2 regions of the Sinobaca sp. SA16-1 genome follow, and region 2 is predicted to be linked to the other one. Evidence: riboswitches for the same ligand, from Rfam matches in the RefSeq annotation. Region 2 holds a riboswitch; the other holds the start of a gene.

Region 1 (11,431 bases), on a different contig from region 2:
TTTTTGAAAACGCTTACTATAATTTAGTGGTAATCCGAAACGTTTCGGTATCCTGTTAAGGGAGTTTTACATAGTAAAAAGATATAAATTAAAAATATGTATTTCCATTCAAAAATTATTTAATGTTGTAAATGATCGGTTTTCTAATAATTTCACCCGATTTGCTGCTGGATCCGTATTTGTTGCGCTTCCAATTGCAAAAAAATGTCTATTTTGCAGAAATGGCTCATGACCGGTCTAACAGCCGAAGCAACAAAAGGTTAATTTATTACGAAAATATATTATAATGACTGTAGGGGGCCTTTATGAAAATTGTAGTATGGAACGAAAACAGACACGAGAAAGAGAACGAAGTGGTTTCTTCGATTTATCCGGAAGGAATCCACGGGGCCATTCAAGGTTTCCTGAAAGAAGAGGGGCTTGATGTAAGCACGGCTACATTGGACGAACCAGAGCACGGATTAACAGAAGAGGTTCTAAACAATACGGACGTTCTTATCTGGTGGGGCCATCAGGCTCATGATGAAGTGACCGAAGAGGTCGCAGAACGGGTGAAAGAGCGGGTATTGGAAGGAATGGGGCTGGTAGTGCTGCATTCCGCCCATTTCTCGAAAATATTCAAGAAGCTGATGGGTACTTCCTGTGACCTGAAGTGGAGGGAAGCGGATGAAAAGGAACGACTCTGGGTCGTCAATCCGACGCATCCTATCACAGAAGGTCTAGGAGAATTCATTGAGCTGGAGAAAGAAGAAATGTATGGGGAACACTTTGACATTCCTGTACCAGAGGAATTGATATTTGTCAGCTGGTTCGAAGGTGGAGAAGTATTTAGAAGTGGTGCCACTTTTCAGCGCGGGCGGGGAAAAATATTTTATTTCCGTCCGGGACATGAGACGTATCCGACGTATTACCATACAGACATTCAACGCGTGATACGCAATGGCGTATACTGGGCAGCCGGACTGGCTACACCAAAGCCGGTTTACGGCAACGCTCAGCCGCTTGAGCCTATCGCCGGTAAAGAGCAGGGGACAACTAAAGCCACTGCCGGGCGCTGATGGCCACACTAGAGGGGGTAAGTACTAATGGACAAGCTAAAGATTGGCATCATTGGAGCAGGGGGAATCGCTCAGTCAAGGCATATTCCCACTTTTCAACAGCTGGAACACAAGGTATCAATAGAAGGCGTATACGATATTAATCAGGATCGGGCTCAGGAAGTAGCGGCGTCTTTCTCTATCGCCCGGGTATACCACAACATTGAACGAATGCTTGGAGACGTGGATGCGGTCGTTATCTGTACGCCGAATAAGTTTCATGCAGATATCGCTGTGCAGGCTCTAAATCGGGGCATTCACGTGCTCTGCGAAAAGCCGATGGCGATTACAACGGAAGAATGCGAGCGTATGATAGAAGCTGCAGAAAAAACAGGCTCGGTTCTTGCAATTGCCTTCCACTATCGTTTTGGACCGGAAGCCCAGATTGCCAAGCAGATGATGGAAAACCACGAAATCGGGGACCCGCTCGTCTGTCGTTTTCAGGCACTGCGCCGCCGGAAAGTTCCGGGCTGGGGTGTATTTACAAACAAAGAGCTGCAAGGCGGAGGAAGCCTGATTGACTATGGCTGCCACCTGCTGGATCTGTCCCTGTGGCTGCTTGGAGACCCAAAGCCGCTGGAAGTAATGGCCAAAACGTACGACCGGTTAAGCAAAGCACCGAATCTCACGAACGAGTGGGGCCAGTTTGACCAGAATACGTTTAACGTGGAAGACCATGTAACCGGGTATATCACATTCGAAAATGACATTACGCTGCAGCTGGAATGTTCCTGGGCGGCTAATATAAAAGAAGATACGGAACAACTCAGTATTTCCGGAGTTGAGGGCGGTTTACAGCTCTTTCCGTTTGAGCTGTATCAATCCAAATATGGAACGCTGTTAAACAGCACGGCCCAGATTAATAAAATCGATAATATAGAGCCATACTATCAGGCGAATAATTTCGTGGATTCCTGTACAGGTGAAGCGGAACTTATCGTGAAACCGGAGCAGGCCATGAAAGTTACAAAAATCGTCGAGGCGCTATATGAAAGCAGTGAAACAGGAAAAAGCGTACGGTTCGAAGAAAATCCAACCAGCTTTGAACAGTCTTATTAAAAAAACCAGGCCCTCCGGGGGTCTGGTTTTTTACAGTAGAAGCCTCTTAAAACTACAGGCCTTCATTTTCGAAACGGCGGATCTCATCTTTATGACCTAAAACAATCAGCATATCTCCCTGCTCAATTCTATCGTTGGGCCGCGGGGACACATTAACGTCCTCATTTCGTTTGATCGCAAGAATCGTCACACCATAGGCGGCCCGGACATTGGATTCAATCAGCGTTTTGCGGTGCAGTTTTTTCGTAGCATACACTTCGACAATCGTGTAATCGTTGCTTAAGTCGATAAAATCAATAACCTTTTCCGAAGTCATATTATGGGCTACACGGATTCCCATATCAAATTCCGGGTGGACCACACGGTCAGCGCCGATCTTATCGAGCACTTTCTGGTGGTATTTATTCTGGGCTTTTGCCCAGACGATTGGAACGTTCATGTCTTTTAACACAAGCGTTGTAAGCACACTTGCCTGAATATGGTCGCCGATCGCGACAACAACGTGATCGAAGTTGCCAAGGCCGAGAGATTTTAATGCTTTTTCGTCAGTGGAGTCAATGCAGGCTGTCTGGGTGGCATATGCGACATATTCATCCACTTTTTCTTCATCCTGATCGATAGCAAGAACTTCATAGCCTAAATGATACAGTTCCCGGCAGATACTCCCTCCAAATCGGCCGAGGCCTATAACAGCAAATTGTTTTTTGTTTTTTGGCATGGATAAACGCTCCTTTATGTGTCAAATTCGCCTTACAGTAAATAAATGCCCTGGGGGAGCAGTAATCCTAAAATAATAGTAAATAATACAAATCCTATCATAAACCGGACGAATAGAGGGTGTCCGGTGTTCTTAAATAACTGGACAAAGTAAATTTCAATCAATCCGATACTTAACAATCCACAGGCCAGCTTCAGCAGGCCGCCTAAATATACAGGACGAAGGCCAAGTACAAGCCCGCCGGTTAAAAGCAGCGGCAGGTATGAAAATCGAAGCACGTAGTGAAGCAGAACAGCGGTCCGGTTCATGTTGGTGCGGTGAAATATATAAACAGCGCCTGCAAGCAGAATAACTGCCGCCACGGCTATAAGATGTATCGTGAGTATAGTGTCTGCCATAAGAGCCTCTCCTAATGTAATGTAGACGTTTTCTCCATCATATCACGCGTGCAGGCTTTACAGGAGCAGAGATTTTGCTGAAATAAAACCCGCGGTATGAACCATTTCGAATATGTGCTATCTTTAAGAAGCAAAGACAATTTTATACAACAAGCACTAGGGGTGCTGCAAAGCTGAGAGGGATGACATTCATCCTAACCCTGGAACCTGATCTGGATAACACCAGCGGAGGAAAGTGCGGAATGTTCACCTGAAAAAGCAGCCGCTCGTGCTGTTTTTAATGATAGAACGACTTTTCCGCCGCTCCCTCTGCTGGAGCGGCTTTTTTGTATGCATGGAGCAGGTTCCGGGGGAGCACGGTACACAAAAAAGGGGGCGGGAAATGAATAAAGAGCAGGAATCGGCACTGGAATTTCGAGACGTTACCTATGCCTATACTACTACCGAAGCGCCGATCTTCAAGCAGGTTCAAGGGACAGTGAAAAAAGGCGAATTTGTCAGCCTGCTTGGACCGAGCGGGTCGGGAAAGTCGACGTTCTTCCGGCTTGCCGCCGGGCTGAGCGACCCGGACAAGGGGTCGGTGCTTCTGCACGGCTCGGGCACAAGGCTTGGCAGGGTCGGCTACATGCCTCAGCAGGATCTGCTGCTGCCCTGGCGGACCATTTTGGAAAATGGCATGCTGCCATTGGAAATAAACGGCCTTTCCAAAAGGGAGGCCGAACAGCGCGTATCATCCCATCTGGAAGCATTCGGCCTCAGGGGCCTGGAACGCAAGTATCCTCACGAACTGTCCGGTGGGATGAGGCAGAGGGTGTCTTTTCTCCGCGCTGTAGTGGGAGGAAACGACATCTTAATGCTGGATGAACCATTCAGCGCACTTGATTCGATTACCCGCTTTATGATGCAGGAATGGCTGTTGGAAAAGTGGCAGGCTTCGAGGCAGACACTTATTTTTATTACCCACGACATAGAAGAAGCATTATTTTTATCCGACCGCATTTTATTATTTACCGAGCCGCCGATAGAAGGACGCCTTACCGAAATTGCGGTACCGCTGCCAAGACCCAGAGACGAGCGTGCCCGGGATCACCCGGAACTCTTGAAGCTGAAGCGGGAATTGATTGAACGAATGCGCAGGGAGGAGAAGTTACGATGAATGGCTGGAAAGGAGCAGGCATTTCCTATGCTGGAGCCGCTCTTCTCGCATCTGCTTTTTTTATCATCTGGGAGGCAGGAGCCCGCTGGTATGACACGCCTTATATACTGCCGGCACCGTCTGCGGTGCTGCAGAGGCTGTGGGAACTTGCGGATATATTATTTCTTGTACACCTGCCGGCCACGCTTCTCGTTATAGTTACCGGACTTGGCATTTCCATCGTTTGTGGAGTCGGTATTGCGGTGCTGATGAGCCGGAGCCGGATGGTGGAAAAGAGTGTTTTTCCTCTGTTAATCACCTCGCAGACCATTCCAATTATTGCACTAGCCCCAATCTTTGTGCTGTGGTTTGGCTATTCCATGTGGAGTAAAGTCGCCGTAACGGTGTTGATCACCTTTTTCCCAATTACGGTCGGGGCGTTTGACGGTCTTCGGACAGCGAGCCGGGATATGCAGGACCTGCTTCGGACCATGGGGGCCGGGAGCTGGCAGATTTTCAGAAAGGTCCAGGTGCCGATGGCTCTGCCCTCGTTCTATTCCGGCTTAAAAGTGGCAGTCACGCTGAGCGTCATCGGTGCGGCAATTGGAGAGTGGCTGGGCGCAGATGCAGGGCTTGGATATTTCAGCCGCAGGATGATGACACAGATGGACGCAGCCGGCGTATTTGCACCAATCGTTTTGTTGTCGTTAGCAGGGATTGGCCTGTTTTTGGCAGTAAAAGCAGTAGAATATGCGACTACAAAAAAGGGAGGAAGAAGATAATGAAAAGGTGGATTAAACAGGTGGGGCTGCTTGCTGCAGGAGCATTTGTGCTGGCAGGATGCGGGAGTGAAAATGAACAGCAGGCAGAGAATGAAGAGCTGCAGGAAGTCGACATTATGCTGGACTGGTATCCTAATGCCGTACACAGCTACTTGTACACCGCGCAGGAAAACGGATACTTCGAGGAAGCAGGTCTGGACGTAAATATTATGTTCCCCACCAATCCAACGGATCCTTTGAACCTGGCGGCTGCAGGAGAAGTGGACTTTGGCATTACCTATCAGCCGGATGTTATTACAGCGCGGACCGAAGGAATCCCTGTAGTAAGCGTGGCGGCGATTGTGAGGTCTCCTCTTAATCACGTTGTGTACAAAGCAGACTCCGACATAGAACGACCAAGAGATTTAGAAGGCCGGACAGTTGGATACCCCGGGATACCGGTCAATGAACCAATTGTAGAAACGATGGTGGAAAATGATGGCGGTCAGTTTGAAGAAGTTGATCTGGTGGATATTGGTTTTGAGCTGCAGTCCTCTTTAGTAAGCGACCGGGCCGATGCGGTAAGCGGCGCATACATTAACCATGAAGTACCGGTGCTGGAACACGCCGGCACTTCCGTAGAATACTTTGATCCGGTGGATTACGGTGTGCCGCCTTTTTACGAGCTCGTTCTCGTTACAAACGAAGAAACACTGGCGGAAGAGGAAGAAAAAATTAACGCGTTCTGGACCGCGGCGGAAAAAGGATACACATATATGAAAGACCATCCGGAAGAAAGCCTGGACAGTCTGTTTGAGAATGAAGATCAGGAAAATTTTCCGCTTGAACGGGAAGTGGAAGAAGAAAGTCTGGATGTTTTAATGGAGAAAATGGAAACGGAAGAAGAAGCCTTTGGCAGCCAGGACCGGGAATCCTGGGAGGAAACGATCAGCTGGCTTGCAGAAATGGATTACATTTCCGAGACACCGGACACAGAGGACATATTTGTAAATATAGCAGAATAAACAAACCGCTTCGGGCTCTCTGGAGTCCGAAGCGGTTTTGGTTTATCTTCTGAAGCTGGTACCCGTTCTACATGATAAGGTAGTCGAGGTTCACATCTATCGTTTCCTCTAGTTGGTCGATACCATGCTTGTCCTTAACGGAACCGTTGTAAATAAGCTGAATGGAATCAGCGTTATCAGGAAGTTCCACTTTATAATAGGTGGAGTTCATTGTTTTCTGGCCGGGTTTTAATACTTCTTCATCTGTAGAAGATTCTCCACGTTTTTCTTCCATAGAAACCGCCTCATCGAGGTGATTGCCATCTTCATCAAGAACACGTATCTCTACGAACTGGTCATCATGATAACAGGTGATTTCCTCGCTGTTCGGGTTTTCGATGTAGGGGTGAATATAAACAATAGATTCTTCGGGATTTGTGTATTTAACGCCAACTTCTACACGTTCGGTCAACTGCTGGTACTGATGGCTGAAGGTAGGAGTAACAAAATAATATGTTGCCCATCCCAATGTAAGAACAATAACAAATGGAATGCCCCACTTCATCCATGTAAAACGATTTTTCACCATAATCCCCCTTTAATCGATACCCGTCTGCTGCTGTTTAAAATGTCAGGTTTGTTGTCATTTATTAGTATAAGCCGAACGGACACCGAATGAGAAGGGGATTTGCAAAGCGTTATATAGTCTTAAAGACCCTGTCATCATATTGAAATGTAAGACATATAATAGGTCCTATTCCGTATAAAAAAGGAAATAGTGATAAAAGAAACGCTTTTGCTGTTATTTTTGATTATGCTCAAGTGTGCTGACAAATTCGAAAAACCCGGGCGTCCGGCCCGGTTCAAAGCGGTGAACACATTCCATGCACTTTAATCGGAGGTCCTGGCGCAGGTCTTCCCGGTTCTGCGGTTTGGTCTGCGACAATGATTTCTGAATAAAAGGCTCAAATTTCTGCAGGAAGTCATACATGGCCTCCCGGTCCTGCTGTTTGGCTTTTTCTGCTAATACATACAGAGATGCTGTCATAGTATCTCGCTCCTTTAATGGGTGGTCGCTGTAATATAAGCGTAAAGTTTGGCAAGTCCCTGATGCCTGGAGCGGTAAATAGCCTGAGGCGTCACATTAGTAAGATAGGAAAGATCAATATCCCTCATCTGCTCTGCGTAGCTCTTTTGTAATATCCACTGTTGATGCGGGGTTAATGCCTGGTAGGCGGCATACAGCTTTCGGTTTTCGAGCTCTTCGGCAAGAACATGCGGAGACAGAGGAGGCTCCCATACCGGCTCTTCCCACGTATCACTGTCTACAATCAGCGGCTGCAGGGTTTCTATTTTCCGCTGTTTCTTATCGAATTGCACCGCATGCCAGTGAAGAGACTTTAAAATATACGCTGTTAATTTCTTTTCCTCCCGATACTGCCTGAACGCCTCATCCAGTGCTTTCTGATACGTTTCATCTGTATAACAGACCGCCTCTGCAAATAGGTTGGAGTGAAGAGGGTCGGCCAGAAACTGGCGGAGGGCAGGAGAAGAGAGCGCTTGTTTATGCGTGTGAATATAGTAATCAAGCCGAGGGCATTTTCCCAGAAGATGTGATAAATAATAAGCCACGATGTTCCCTCCTTTCTGTTCTTTCATATCAAAATTAGGGTGAGGCATATGCTTCTATATGAACAAAAGGTAAATACAGCAAAAAAAACAAACCATTTTACGAACATTTGTTCTTATTTTATAGGCAGGATAAAAGAATTGCAAAGTGTATTCGATATTTTGTTAGAATAGACCCTGACGGAAAAAATAGAAAAGAGGGACTGTAGATGAAAATGGCTGCTGGAATTCTTCTGCTGCTCATTATTGCAGTAGTGTATGTATATTTTGTCCGGACGCGTGCCAAAATCAGGGAGAACACCTTATATATTAAGCATTCTCTGCAGACACTGACGCTTCCGATTGACCAGATGAAACAAATTGAAGTATCACAGGGGCCGTCCGCTCTGGAGCACGACGAAGCAAATCGTGTCGGCTCGCCCTATGCGGAAAAAAAGAGGCTGATTGTCATTATGCAAGATAACACGATGCACGTGATTGCCTTAAAAAAAGCCGTACAGACCGCAGAAGTACTGCGGAGAAAAAGCCAGCTCTCCTAATCAAAGGAAAGCTGGCTTTTCTTATGGACTGTCCGGCAGAAGCGCAGTTTTTGATTTTTTGGTTTCGGCGACGAGCAGAACAGAAGATAGCACAAGCAGCACGCCGAGCGTCTGCCACCCATCGAGTCGGTCGCCAAACACGGCGACCCCAATAATAATAGCGACTACGGGTTCGACCGTAGATAGGATCGAAGCCCGGCTTGATTCAATATGGGTGAGGCCGAGCGTGTAAAGAATATAAGCGAGCACCGTCGGCACAATGGCAAGGCCAAAGGCAAACAGCAGTACCTGCGGCTGGAAAAGCAGGCTGCTTTTAGCAAACAGGCCCCCGGCTGGAATCATCAGCAGGCTGGCACAGATAAACGAATAAGCCGTAATCGTGATGGAATGATACGTCCGGCTTACATATTTTCCGAAAATGCTATAAAGAGCATAGAAAAAGCCGGAAGCAATGCCGGCTGCCATGGCAAGGGTGGTTACAGACGTCTGAAAACCCGGGAGCAGCCCGACAGCAAAGGCGCATCCGGTAATCGTAAAGCCCAGCGCCAGCAGTTTTCTCGGGGTAAGCCACTCTTTAAACAACAGTCTCGATAAAATCGTCACAAAGAGAGGGCCGGTATAGAGAAGCACGACGGCAAGAGATAAAGAAGCCTCCTGGATGACTAAAAAGTAGCAGTAGTTAAAAAACACAATACTTACTATTCCGGTCCCCATGAAAAAGGGAAAGTCTTTCCCTTTTATTTTCAAGTACCCCGGAAATTTAATGGCCAGAATAAATACAATAAATACGGCGGAAAAAACAGCCCGGATGGCTACGGTTTCCCAGGGAGTAAAGCCCGCCTGATACAAATATTCAACGAATAGGCCAATAGTCCCCCAAAGAGAAGCGCCTAAAAGAGTAAGAAGGTAAGCTTTGCTGCGAGTCATAGAGGCACCACCTGTATTATCGGTATTATTTTAGTGGGAAAGCGTAATCGGCAGAATACCGTGATCGGTCATAATGCCATCTACCTGCAGATTTACAAGCCGCTGCAGAGCTTTTTCATCATTTACGGTAAACACGCGCACCGTAATACCCTGTTCCATCAGTTCGACTATTTCTTTATCGGAAATGGTCTGGCGTTTTACATGAAGCGAAAAGACGTCGGCCTGCTGCAGATAGCGGAGAGGTTTATAGAGACCGGAAGAAACGAGCAGTGCCTTCTCCGGCTCTTCCCATTCTTCATGCAGCGAAACAACCGAAGGATGATGAAAGCTTGAAATGATGACCCGGGAAGCGGGCAGCGCGGGTTCAACAATCGTCTTTACTGCCCGTATAAGATCCGGCATCGTTTTTAAAGGGCCCTTTAGTTCAATATTAACAATCAGGTTGTTCCCGGCAAGCCAGTCTATAACTTCTTCTAAAAGAGGGATGGCCTCATACGTGCTGCTGAACCAGGAGCCGGCATCGAGATTTTTTAAATCCTCCCACGTTTTGCTGCGGATGGAACCGCGGCCGTTGGTTGTACGATTCACGCTTAAATCATGCATAACGATAACCCGGTTGTCCCGGGTAAGCTGGACATCGAGCTCAATACCGTCCGCGCCTCTTTCTTCTGCCAGGCGGAAAGCGGCCATTGTATTTTCAGGTTTTATGATTGAAACACCGCGGTGGGCAAACCATTTTGTCATAGTATCCTCCAATTGCAATTGTCTGGTTTAATTTTCATTAAATAGTGCTATTTCTCTTTATTTCTTTATAGGAATAACAGAAACTGCTTGAAACAGCTTCTGCTTTCTAGTAGCTTTACACCTAAAGGGCATGGGAAAAGCGGCCTGCGGACACGTGAATGATCGTTTGAAAAGGGGTAATAGTGTTTATATGAAAACAAAATGGAGTTTCTACGATTGGCCTCTTATAGGTGTCTCTTTTATATTAGCAGTATTTGGATTAATAATGGTGTACAGTGCCAGTTTTCCACTCGGTATTGATCTATTTGATAATCCTCTTCATTTCTTTGGCAGACAGTTAATCTGGTTTGTTCTGGGTACTATGGTATTTATTTTTGTTATGCATTTTCCTTATACATACTACCAAAAATTAACGCCCTTTATTATAGGAATCTGCATACTGATGCTGCTGGCGGTAATCGCTGTAGGCATAGAAGTCAACGGGTCACAACGCTGGCTGGCACTTGGGCCTGTTCAGATTCAGCCGTCTGAATTTGTGAAACTGGCGGTTATTATTTATTTAGCGCATGTATATTCCAGAAAACAGCATTATATCACAAGCTTTATCCGCGGCGTACTTCCGCCTCTTGTAGTGGTCGTTTTTATTTTTGCATTGATTATGCTGCAGCCGGACCTTGGAACCGCGATGATGATTCTATTAATTGGCGGAACAATCGTATTCTTATCAGGGGCACGCTGGCAGCACCTCGGTGTGCTGGGCGGCCTTGCAGCCGGAGTTGTTACACTTCTTGCCGTACAGGAGCCTTACCGGATGCAGAGACTGGTCGCTTTTCGTGATCCATTTGAATGGGAAGCAGAAGGAAGCGGGCATCAGCTGATTCAATCCTATATTGCGATGGCTAATGGAGGTGTCACCGGAACGGGTTTGGGACAGGGTGTGCAGAAAATGCATTATCTACCAGAGCCTCATACAGACTTTATTTTTGCCGTCATTGCAGAAGAACTTGGGTTTCTTGGTTTACTGTTTGTGGTTCTCTGCTTTGCCGTTATTGCCTGGAGAGGGTTTTTAATCGGAAGAAAGAGCACAACAACTTTTGGAAAGCTGCTTTCGTTTGGCATTGTGTTTTTCCTGTTGATGCAGGCATTATTTAATCTCGCAGCAGCCACCGGTCTGATGCCGATTACAGGAATCACACTTCCGATGGTGAGTTACGGTGGATCATCCCTGCTTGTTTCCATGCTGTGCCTTGGAATATTGGCGAACGTAGCCAGAATGAACAAAAAAGCAGCTTATCAAACAGAAGCTTCGGCTTAAATAAACAGAAACGGAATTATTTCTCTAGGAAATAATTCCGTTTTTTGTTACACTAAAATAAATACAGGGTATATGTATAAAAAGGGGGCTTTGGTATGGAAAAAG
Region 2 (11,431 bases):
TGGGAGATATGGATATCCGGCATCAGCTGACGCTTAAAAAAGAAGAGCTGAGAGGCACCTATGAATAAAGAAGCACTGCTGCTGTATTTCATTATGGGCAGTCAGGACACAGAGAAAAACCCGGTTGAAGTACTCAAACAGGCGATAGCCGGCGGCATTACCTGCTTTCAGTTCCGTGAAAAGGGTCCGGCTGCAAAAACAGCTTTACAAAAAGAAGAGCTCGCGCGCGAACTGCTTGCTGTCTGCCAAAGCCGCAGCGTTCCGTTTATTGTAAATGACGATGTGGAACTCGCCGTGAAGATAGGCGCGGACGGCGTTCATATCGGACAGGGGGACGAACCTGCTTCGGAAGTGAAAAAGAAACTCCCTCCGCATATGAGTATGGGTGTTTCTGCAAAAACGCTGGCAGAGGCTGAGCAGGCCACTCAGGACGAGGCCGATTATATCGGCACAGGTCCAATGTATGCAACCATATCTAAAGCAGACGCAGATGACCCGATCGGCCCGGAAGGCATTCAGGATTTACGTAAATTCGGCATTACGATTCCCATCGTTGGAATCGGTGGAATTACAGAAAAAAATGCACAACGCGTACTCAAAGCTGGAGCAGACGGTGTATCCCTGATTTCTGCTATCAGCAGGGCAGCGGAACCGGAAACAGCCGCACGCAGTCTTAGAAAGCTGCTTCATAAATAAGGTCAAGAGACCCCGCTTCTTTTAGGAGCGGGCTTTTTTTTGCTGTTTTTAATATGTATTTTTTATACACAATAAAATGTGTTAGATTATCTTTCGTCATTGCAGAAATTCCCAGCATCTTTCTATAGAATACATAATTATAAAGAAAAGCAGGAGTGAAAATAAATGAAACAAGGCGTGGTTTATTTTGTAGGAGCCGGCCCGGGTGACCCGGAGCTGTTGACCATTAAAGGACTGAAGGCTCTTCAGCAGGCAGATGTGGTTGTATTTGACAGGCTGGTACACCCCGCCCTGCTTTTAGAAGCCGGTCCGGAAACGAAATTTATATACTGCGGAAAAAAACCATGCGAGCATACACTGCGGCAGCAGGATATTCAAAAAGAACTGATAATCCAGGCAAAGAAGGGAAAAACAGTCGTCCGGCTCAAAGGCGGCGATCCAGGCATATTCGGCAGAGTCGGGGAAGAAGCACAAATGCTGCGGAGCCATAAAGTGGCCTATGAAATGATTCCGGGCGTAACGGCTGCCAACGCGGCTTCGCTGTATGCAGGGGTGCCTCTCACGCACCGCGATCATTCCAGGTCTCTGGCCATCGTTACAGGGCACAGCAAAAACAAATCAGGAAAGCCCGACGCAGATTGGGAAAGCCTGGCAAAAGGAATGGAAACGATCGTCTTTTATATGGGAATGAAAAACCTTCCATTTATCACTTCTGAATTGACCGGCAACGGAAAAAGCAAAAATACCCCAGTGCTCATTGTCGAATGGGGCACCTGCGGCCGGCAGAGGGAAGTAATCGGAACGCTTGCGGATATCGAGAAAAAAGCAGCCAAACAGCAGATGGAAAATCCTTCGATCATCATTGTAGGGGAAGTTGCTGCGCTGCACTATGATCTGCAGTGGATGGAGAAAGGCCCGCTGACCGGGCAGGGCTGTATTATTCATCATGCGACGCCGCTGACAGAGCGGATGAAAAACGAATGGGAAAAGCTTGGAGCGGAAGTATATGTTGGAAACAGCAGATGGGAAAACCGGGAAAGAACGGCTTTCAGACACTTGGGCATGGCAGGCCATGCCACTCATATTGTTGTACCGGATAAAGCGTCTGCTGTCGAATGCCTGGAGTATCTTCCAAACGATTTAATAAAAGATAAACTTACATTTTACTGCTGTTCGAACAGAGCTGCCGACCTGTTAAAGCAGGCCGGGGCGGCAAGAATAACCCGTCTCCCGGAAGCCGGAAGCTTCGAAAAATGGCTTCTGTTGTCTGCAGATAACCTTGGATTAGCTGAAATCGTCTAAGTAATATCACTTAAAGGAGTGTCTACAGCATGCGTAAAGAGAACATTGTACTAATAGGAAATGGAATGGCGGGTATTCGAACGATTGAAGAAATTTTAAAAACAGAACCGGACCGTTTTAACATTACTATTTTCGGCAAAGAGCCTTATCCAAACTACAATCGTATTCTGCTCTCTAAAGTGCTCCAGGGCGACAGCGATATCAGTGAAATTATTTTAAATGACTATGACTGGTATGAAGAAAAAAACATTACGCTTTATGCAGGAGATGAAGCAGAGGAAATTGACAAAAAGAAAAAAATCGTACGCAGTAAACAGGGACGTGAATGCCCGTACGACCATTTAATTATTGCGACAGGGTCCAATGCGTTCATGCTGCCTCTTCCGGGCGCCGATAAAGAAGGAGTTATCGCATTCCGCGATATTAAAGACACCGAAGAGATGATCAGCGCTTCCAAAAAGTACAAGAAAGCGGTCGTTATTGGAGGCGGCCTGCTTGGGCTCGAAGCGGCTCGAGGCCTGCTTAATTTGAATATGGAAACGGAAGTAGTCCATAACAACAGCTACTTAATGGAACGTCAGCTCGATGAGCCGGCTTCACGAATGCTCAAGAATGACTTGGAAGCACAGGGTATGCGATTTCATATGGCAAAAGACACAGAAAAGGTGCTCGGAAAAAAACGGGTGGAAGGACTGAAATTCAAAGACGGGTCCACGCTTGAGGCCGATCTGGTCGTCATGGCGGTCGGAATCCGCCCTAACGCAGTATTAGCCGGTGCCTCCGGCATTGACACCAACCGTGCCATCCTCGTTAACGATCATATGGAAACGAGTGTGAAAGACATATACGCTGTGGGGGAATGCGCCGAGCATAACGGCATTGCCTACGGTCTGGTCGCCCCTCTTTACGAACAGGGAAAAGTGCTCGCTGAACGAATCTGCATGAAAGCACGCACCGGTACCGGCTATCAAGGATCGCTTACTTATACACAGTTGAAAGTAGCGGGCGTAGATGTGTTTTCCGCAGGAACCTTTCAGGACGAAGAAGATACAAAAGCCATCCGGGTCCATGATGAATTTGAAGGCATCTACAAAAAAGTGGTGGTCCGCGACAACCGGGTAGTAGGAGCCGTGCTTTACGGGGAGACATCGGATTCGCCGAGACTGCTGGAAATGATGAAGAAGAGCCAGGACATTACCGGCCTGGGGAAAACGATTATTCTGCCATCCGAACAGGAAGGCGGGGAGACGGAAAGCCTGACCGCTGCGATGGAGCCGTTTGAAACAATATGCGGCTGTAACGGTGTCTGTAAAGGCGATATTGTAGAAGCCATTCAAAAAGACGGACTAACCTCAGTGGAAGAAGTAAAGAAACATACCAATGCTGCCCGGTCATGTGGAGGATGCAAGCCTCTTGTAGCGGACCTGCTCGCCCATACACTTGGAGGTGAAGCAGGGGAAGGCCTGCAGGAAGAGCCGATGTGCGGCTGTACCGATCTGACGCATGAAGAAGTCGGGGAAGAGATCAGAACCAAACAGCTGACGCTGACAAGAGAAGTCATGAATGTGCTTCATTGGAAAACGTCAGAAGGCTGTTCCAAATGCCGTCCGGCAATCAATTACTATTTAGGTGTAGCCTATCCGAAGGAGTACGAAGATGATCCGTCATCGCGCTTTGTAAACGAGAGAATGCACGCCAACATTCAAAACGACGGCACGTATTCCGTTGTGCCGAGAATGTACGGCGGGGTAACCAACCCGGATCAGCTTCGGAAAATTGCAGAAGTAGCTGATAAGTACAGTGTTCCTCTGCTGAAATTAACAGGAGGGCAGCGGATCGATATGCTTGGTATTCCAAAGGCGGATCTGCCGTCGGTATGGGAGGATTTGAACATGCCTTCCGGCTACGCCTATGCGAAATCCCTTCGTACGGTGAAAACATGTGTAGGAGAGGACTTCTGCCGCTTCGGCACCCAGGATTCCATCGGCCTGGGTATCGCAATTGAGAAGAAATATGACCGGCTTAACACCCCTCATAAAGTAAAAATGGCAGTATCAGCCTGCCCGAGAAACTGTGCAGAATCCGGTATTAAAGATTTGGGGATTGTCGGAGTGGAAGGGGCCTGGGAGCTTTATGCAGGCGGAAACGGCGGCGTTGATTTAAAGGGCGGCGAACTGCTGACGAAAGTCAAAACGACCGAGGAAGTTATTGATACAATCAGTGCCTACCTGCAGTACTACCGTGAAAATGCCAGGTATTTAGAAAGAACTTCGCACTGGATTGGGCGTGTTGGACTGGATCATGTGAAATCTGTGGTTCTGGACGACAAAGAGGAACGCAAAGCACTGATTGCACGAATGGATACCGCCCTGGAAGCACTTCCGGAAGATCCGTGGAAAGCCATTACGAGCAATGAGAAAAAACGGGAAGAGCTGTTTGAACAGAAAAAAGTAGAAGTTCTTCAATAAATAATAAGGAGCGGGGCCATGGCTGAAATAACCGAAACAACCGCGGTATATGTAGCGGACGTAGAAGAATTTAAAAAAGGCATTCCGAAGGAAATCTTTGTTAATGGAGAATCCATCGCCTTTTTCAAAACAAACGCAGACAAAATCAGGGCTATTCGAAACAGCTGTCCACACAAAGGCGGCCCCCTTTCCCAGGGGATTGTCAGCGGAGACTATGTGTTCTGCCCGCTTCATGACTGGAAAATAAGCACAGCAGATGGAAAAGCCCAGGCGCCCGACGTAGGCTGCACGCATTCTTATCCGGTACAGGTGGAAGGAAGCAGTGTGTATATTCAAATTTAAAAACCGCTGACGATGGCAAATCCCTTATCTCAACTGATATAGTTGCGATAAGGGATTTTTTTGTCTATAAAATTCGGAAAGGAAAGAATAGCGATGACGTTTGATGTAGTGATGATAGGGCTGTTTTTTATTGCTGTACAGGTATTTGCCAATATATTTGTAAAAGGCCCAAGAATCCGAAGCTTTCGCTGGCTCTCTTTTTCGGGAGGCATTGCCGTGGCTTATATATTTGTCTATGTTCTGCCTGCGCTGCATGAAGAACAAGAAGCCTTCAGTGGCGAGCTTACGATGGAATCTGAGCTCTACATTCTGGGCCTGATAGGCCTGATGGTGTTTTATACGGTGTTTAAAACAGCCGATGCCCAGCAGAAAAAAGGAAAACGGGACGGGGATGCATTGTTTTTTTACATACAGGTTGGCTTTTTTACTCTATATAATATGTTGATCTCCTATATTGTGTTTGCTTCCGATGTAGAAACGGTGCAGGGCGTGTTCTATGCGATAGCAGTAGGGCTTCATTTTATGTCCGTATCACACGACTTATGGCGCGAAGATAAAGAGCGTTATGAAAAAGTGGCCCGTTACGTTCTGGCTGCGGGTATTCTCGGCGGGTGGCTTGTCGGTCTGCTTGTGCCGTATTCTTCGATTGGGCTGGCGGTTGTTTTTGCGTTTATCTCAGGCGCGATGCTGATGAATGTATTAAATAAAGAACTGCCGAATGAAGAAAATGCGCACCTTCCTACATTTCTCATTTCTGCAGGAGGGTACGCAATTATCGCAACGCTGTTGAAATATTTCTTTCAATGGTAAATCTAAAGTGTCTTTGGAGCACGGAAGAAAGCCGGTGCATATTTAGCCAGCAGCACAATAATAACGATCGTAATGACCGCTTCCGGAATCAAATAGGACGCATTGTACACGGCTGAATACAAAACGACCGGCATGTCGCCTGCGTAGGCGCCAAACCAGATCACGCCGGATGCAAAGTGATCGATAAATCGCAGCAGGGTGGCAAACAAAACTCCGATCACGATAGAAGCATAAGGAACTCCGTTTGTGAACGACCGGGAGGTAATAAACAAACCGGCCGCACCGAGAACCGTGTAGGCAATCGGGTATTCCAGTATAAGTTGTACCGGATGAACAATAGTGGCCCCGGTAAAAAGCTGCAGAACGCCGACAATAAATCCGGTGAGCGCGCCTGCCTTCCACCCGCGCCGGAAAGCAATAACAAAAATAGGAATCATAATCAGGGAGATGGACCCTCCCATTGCCCATAAAGCGCCGAATTGGACATAGCTTAAAATAAGCGACAAGGCGGCCATGAGCGAGATTTCAATCATAATGACAAGTCTTTGGTGTTTCATATACTGCTCCTTTCCCAAATACAGAGACAGGAAAGACGAGGCTTCTATATAGATAGAGCTTTCGCCACTTCCCTACGCTGGCATCATCCAGTTCAGGTTCCAAGAGTTGAGGCTCTGCCTCTCTCAGTCCAATGACACCTCTAGTGGTTTATATTTGTTTCCTTTCTTATCATACGGTTTCTGCCGGCAAAATCAAGAGGGAAGCATAAATCTAAATAAAGACGGGTAAGGAACAGAAGAAGAACGAGAGAAAGGCTGGAATAAACGAATGAACATACCAGGCAATTTACTTTTGGCCTATTTAAAAGGAAGCGGGTTGTCGACCACGGTAACGCTGCTGATGCTGATTTTTTATATAGTAAGCTTAGGAGAAATAAGTGATTTTGAACTGCTTGCCGCGGTGCTCGTTTTCCATACATACATAGGGTCGCTTGCCGGTATGTTTCTGCTACGGTTTCTGCGCCCTTTGGAAAACGGGATTGTCTATCCTATTCTGGGCATTATTATTTTTGGCACGGTAGGGCTGCTTTACGGCCTGTTTATTATTTATACGTACAATCTCGAAGGCTATTTTATCGGTGTTACGATGGCTTCTTCGATTTCTTTTTTCTGCAGCCAGGTCGTTAAATCAAAAGGAGCCTCTTATTTGCTGGCGGCACTTGGTCCGCTGTTTCTGCTGCTTATTTTTCTGTCTGTGCAATTTATCGGAACACTCGGAAGCTGAAAAATGTGGGAATAGTTATTAACTATCGTAATTCTCTGACTTTTCTTATATACTTTTCTTACGGCGCTTAAATAAAGCGCTTTCTTTGTGAAAGGAAAAGAGAAAAGGGGGAGTATGATGCCAGCTATCGTGTTAGCCATCATCGGTTTTACCGTATTTGCCCTGGGTTACCGGTATTATTCAAAATTTATTGCAGAACGGATTTACCGGCTTGATCCCAACTTCCGCACTCCGGCCCACGAATTCAGGGATGGAGTCGATTTCGTTCCGACCAATAAGTTTGTTCTATGGGGGCATCACTTTACGTCTGTAGCAGGCGCCGCGCCGATTGTAGGTCCGGCCATTGCTGTTTACTGGGGCTGGCTTCCGGCATTCTTATGGGTGATTCTAGGAACGGTGTTTGCAGCCGGCGTACATGATTTTGGAACGCTTGTGCTGTCTGTCCGCAACAAAGGACAGTCGATTGGAACGCTGGCGGAGAAAATTATCGGCCGCCGGGCCAAGCTGTTGTTTTTATTCATTATTCTCATTCTCGTATTAATGGTAAATGCCGTGTTCGCCTGGGTTATTGCCAACCTGTTTATTACCTTTCCGGCGAGTGTTATTTCTGTATTTATCCAAATTCCGCTTGCGATCTGGATTGGTTATACGATAAACCGCAAAGGAAAAAGCATGCTGCTTCCTTCTTTAATAGGACTGGCTGTCATGTACAGCGCCGCAATTGCAGCAAGCTATATTCCTGCGCTGCAGATTGATCTGGTACGCTACTTTGGTGGAGAAGGAAGCACCGTATTTGCCGGACTTGATGCCGTTTCCATGGCCTTTATGGTTTGGATTGCCGTATTAATGATTTACGTATACATAGCTTCCGTCCTTCCGGTATGGAAGCTGCTTCAGCCGAGAGACTTTATTAATTCCCATCAGCTGGTAGTCGGCCTGGCTATTTTGTATCTAGGCCTGTTCTTTACCTGGCCGGCAGCAGAAATGACAGCGCCGGTGACGCGGAGCGTTCTTGACGTGTCCTGGTTTCCACTGCTGTTTATTACGATAGCCTGTGGTGCCATTTCAGGCTTCCACGGTCTGGTTTCTTCGGGCACGACGTCAAAGCAGTTGAATAAAGAAACAGATGCCCGTTTTGTCGGCTACTTTGGCGCTGTAGGAGAAGGCGTTTTGGCTCTTATAACGATTCTTGCTGTAAGCACTTTCTTTGCTACACAGACGGATTTCTTAAATGCCTATGAAAGCTACAATGTAGCAAATGCGGATGGCCTGACGTACTTTATTGGCGGGGCCGGACAGCTTGCAGCCGGCATCGGCCTTCCGCCTGGAACAGCAGAAACAATTGTGGCGGTTATCGTCGTCAGTTTTGCGGCCACTACGCTTGATACGTCTGTACGCCTCATGCGCTACATTATTGCCGAGCTTGGCCAGGAATATAATGTCAAGCCGCTTACGAAGAAGCACGTAGCTACTTCTATTGCTGTCGGTGGCAGCATGGCACTCGTTCTTCTGCCTGGAGGCGACCGTGGATTTGGTTCCGGGGGCTACCTGCTCTGGCCTTTATTTGGCACATCGAACCAGCTGCTCGCCGGTATCAGCCTGTTGTTAATCAGCATCTGGCTGCGCCGGAAAGGACGTAACTTCTTATTTACCTTCGTGCCAATGCTCTTCCTGCTGTTTATGACACTTTGGGCGATGATTAACCAGGTCGTGTTCCAATGGTCCGGAATAGGCGGCGGCGAAGCGCAGATCTTATTGTTTGTGATGGGATCGATTATTTTAGGATTTACAATATGGATTCTGCTTGAAGCAGTAATGCTGTTCCGCAGAGAACCACCGAACACCGAACCTGATCAGGATTAAAAGGAGGCGGGAAAGATGGGATTTCAGAAAACGGTCAAGCAGTGGCTGGCTTACTATGAAGAAGTGATCAGCCTGCCCCATCAGGCAGAGCGGAAAAGAGAGCTTCGGGATGAGGAAGACCTGTTTATGCTGCTCTGCTTTTCGGAGCTGCTCGGCCTTCCCAACCCGGTCTCGTACTATACGCTTGAACTGTATCCGGAGATGCTCGAAAATTTTCACGACTGGCATAAGCGAATGGGCATGGAAAAGTCGCCGCTTACCGGGATACGCTGTTGTTAATAAATGAATTCAACGATAAGAAGGGGACGGCATGAAAAGCTTATTTAAAAAAGAAATTCTGTTTTTCGGAGGAAAGGGTGGCGTAGGCAAATCCACCTCCGCTTCTGCTTTCGCCTTTGCTTCTGCAGAGGCGGGATACCGTACGCTGCTCGTTTCAACAGATCCGGCCCATAATTTGAGCGATCTGTTTGACCAGACAATCGGCGATGAAAAAACCGCATTGGCCGACAATCTGTGGGGAATGGAAATTGATCCCGAGAAAGAGGTCCGCCGCTATATTGAGCGGGTCAAGCAGAACCTTAAAGGCGTGGTCCGTTCCTCCATGGCTGATGAAGTAAACCGCCAAATTGATATGGCAGCCGTGTCCCCGGGGTCGGATGAATCCGCCCTATTCGACAGGCTGATTCATATTATTCTGGAAGAAAAGGAAACGGTGGATACGATCGTGTTTGATACTGCACCGACTGGGCATACGGTCCGGCTTCTTTCCCTGCCGGAGATGATGGAAGCCTGGATGGAAGGGATGCTCAAACGCAGAAGTAAAGTAAATGACAATTACTCGCAGTGGATGAATGACGGCGAACCGGTGGAAGATCCGATCTACCAGATTTTAATGGAACGAAAAGACCGGTTTTCCCGGGTACGCCGTATTTTAATGGATCCGAAGCGGACCGCCTGTGTATACGTGCTGGTGCCGGAAAAGCTGCCTATTGCTGAAACAAAACGGGCCCTGCAGCTGCTCGAGCAGGTGAATATGCCGGTGCCGGCCATTCTAATTAATAAGTGCATGCCTGAATCTGCTGGAAGCAGTTCGTTTATTCAAAAAAGGCGGGCGCAGGAAGCGGCTTATATTGAACAGATTAACAAAGCATTTCCACACCAGCAGAAAACATTTCTGCCGCTGCTGGAAGAAGATATTCATTCGATTGACGATATTAAGACGATGGCAAAAGCGATCGTTCCTGATTGAAAAGAGTGTGCCGGAGGGCATGCTCTTTTTTTTATGTGAAGGTTTGTTTAAGAGAAAGAAAAAACGGTAATGAGAATAGGATAATTGATTTATCCAGGAGGTCCTATAAAATGGAAACAATCAAAATTGCGAATACTGGAATAGAAGCTTCCCGCATCGGCCTTGGCACATGGGCTATAGGCGGTAAGATGTGGGGAGGGACCAATGAAAAAGATTCCATTCAAACGATCCACGCAGCTTTAGATAAAGGAATCACTCTTATTGATACAGCTCCTGCCTACGGACTTGGTGAATCTGAAGAACTGGTCGGCAAAGCCGTCGAACAGTATGGAGGCAGAAATAATATTGTGCTGTCGACCAAAGCAGGACTGAACTGGACGGAAGAGGGCGGCATGTATAGAGATGCGTCTGAAGCCCGTATCAAAAAAGAAGTAGAAGATTCACTCCGCCGTCTCCGCAGCGACTACATTGATGTGTACCATGTGCACTGGCCCGATCCGGAAGTGGACATTGAAGAAACCGCGACGGCTATGAAAAAGTTGTTCGAACAAGGGAAAATACGAGCGATCGGTCTCAGTAACTTTACACCGGAGCAGATAGATGCGTTTCAGAAAACGGTGCCGGTTCACGTGCTGCAGCCGCCTTATAACATTTTTGAAAGAGGAATCGAAGAAGATATTCTTCCTTACACCCGAAAACATGATATAACGAATCTGTCGTACGGAAGCCTCTGCCGCGGCCTGTTGAGCGGGAAAATGTCAACTGATCGTACGTTCAAAGGTGATGACCTGCGCAACAAGGATCCCAAGTTTCAGGAAAATACGCTTCCGAATTATATTGCCGCAGTAAATGAACTGGATCAGTATGTGCAGAACAAATACAACAAGCGCGTCATTCACCTTGCCATCCGCTGGGTGCTTGACCAGCCGGGCTCCGACATTGCCCTCTGGGGATCGAGAAGGCCGGACCAGCTTGATCCGGTAGAAGAAGCAATGGGATGGAAATTGGATGAAACCGACCATCAGGCAGTAAATGAAATCGTCGATAAGCATATTAAAGAACCGATCGGTCCGGAATTTATGGCACCCCCTGCTAAATCAGAATAAGCTGAAAAGATAAGCCTGTCTCCAATGGAGACAGGCTTATTAAATGTTGTCAACAATGCTCTTGTCGAATTAGTGTTTTCCTTTCGTTGTAGACGCCATGGTAACGCTTTATTATAAAGATACAGCAATGATAATTACTTATCATCAGAATTAATGCTGCTCATGAAGAAAGTAGTTAAATCATGACAGCATATCTTTTAATAAACAAGGAGGCGTTTACTATGAGTACAGCAGCTCAAGGAGAAGCACAGAGCAAAGGCAGCATCCGTGCGAAGGTGCAGCGGTTTGGCAGTTATTTAAGCGGCATGATTATG

The links. Region 2 has a riboswitch for thiamine pyrophosphate ahead of thiT (energy-coupled thiamine transporter ThiT). Riboswitches for the same ligand answer to the same signal wherever they lie in the genome.
Region 1: another riboswitch for thiamine pyrophosphate. It lies ahead of AC5W2J_RS02840 (ABC transporter ATP-binding protein); the one in region 2 lies ahead of thiT (energy-coupled thiamine transporter ThiT).

What each region holds. Positions count from the first base shown of each region.
Region 1 is NZ_JCAKFL010000001.1:578,272-589,702, reverse strand. Features, by position in the region: partial or broken gene AC5W2J_RS02865 (sugar ABC transporter permease) at 116-264, shown strand; gene AC5W2J_RS02860 (ThuA domain-containing protein) at 306-1,058, shown strand; gene AC5W2J_RS02855 (Gfo/Idh/MocA family protein) at 1,086-2,156, shown strand; gene AC5W2J_RS02850 (potassium channel family protein) at 2,209-2,874, opposite strand; gene AC5W2J_RS02845 (DUF1516 family protein) at 2,907-3,272, opposite strand; TPP riboswitch at 3,421-3,523, shown strand; gene AC5W2J_RS02840 (ABC transporter ATP-binding protein) at 3,655-4,428, shown strand; gene AC5W2J_RS02835 (ABC transporter permease) at 4,425-5,189, shown strand; gene AC5W2J_RS02830 (ABC transporter substrate-binding protein) at 5,189-6,193, shown strand; gene AC5W2J_RS02825 (hypothetical protein) at 6,261-6,758, opposite strand; gene AC5W2J_RS02820 (helix-turn-helix domain-containing protein) at 6,975-7,220, opposite strand; gene AC5W2J_RS02815 (sigma-70 RNA polymerase sigma factor region 4 domain-containing protein) at 7,235-7,804, opposite strand; gene AC5W2J_RS02810 (SunI/YnzG family protein) at 8,017-8,340, shown strand; gene AC5W2J_RS02805 (EamA family transporter) at 8,362-9,267, opposite strand; gene AC5W2J_RS02800 (glycerophosphodiester phosphodiesterase family protein) at 9,298-10,011, opposite strand; gene ftsW (putative lipid II flippase FtsW) at 10,202-11,326, shown strand; gene AC5W2J_RS02790 (metal-sensitive transcriptional regulator) at 11,422-11,431, shown strand, end outside.
Region 2 is NZ_JCAKFL010000004.1:67,496-78,926, reverse strand. Features, by position in the region: gene thiM (hydroxyethylthiazole kinase) at 1-68, shown strand, start outside; gene thiE (thiamine phosphate synthase) at 61-696, shown strand; gene cobA (uroporphyrinogen-III C-methyltransferase) at 862-1,998, shown strand; gene nirB (nitrite reductase large subunit NirB) at 2,028-4,466, shown strand; gene nirD (nitrite reductase small subunit NirD) at 4,485-4,808, shown strand; gene AC5W2J_RS12195 (DUF3270 family protein) at 4,902-5,618, shown strand; gene thiT (energy-coupled thiamine transporter ThiT) at 5,621-6,175, opposite strand; TPP riboswitch at 6,228-6,327, opposite strand; gene AC5W2J_RS12185 (hypothetical protein) at 6,444-6,899, shown strand; gene AC5W2J_RS12180 (carbon starvation CstA family protein) at 7,017-8,762, shown strand; gene AC5W2J_RS12175 (cory-CC-star protein) at 8,778-9,041, shown strand; gene AC5W2J_RS12170 (ArsA family ATPase) at 9,073-10,011, shown strand; gene AC5W2J_RS12165 (aldo/keto reductase) at 10,122-11,117, shown strand; gene AC5W2J_RS12160 (PTS mannitol transporter subunit IIBC) at 11,339-11,431, shown strand, end outside.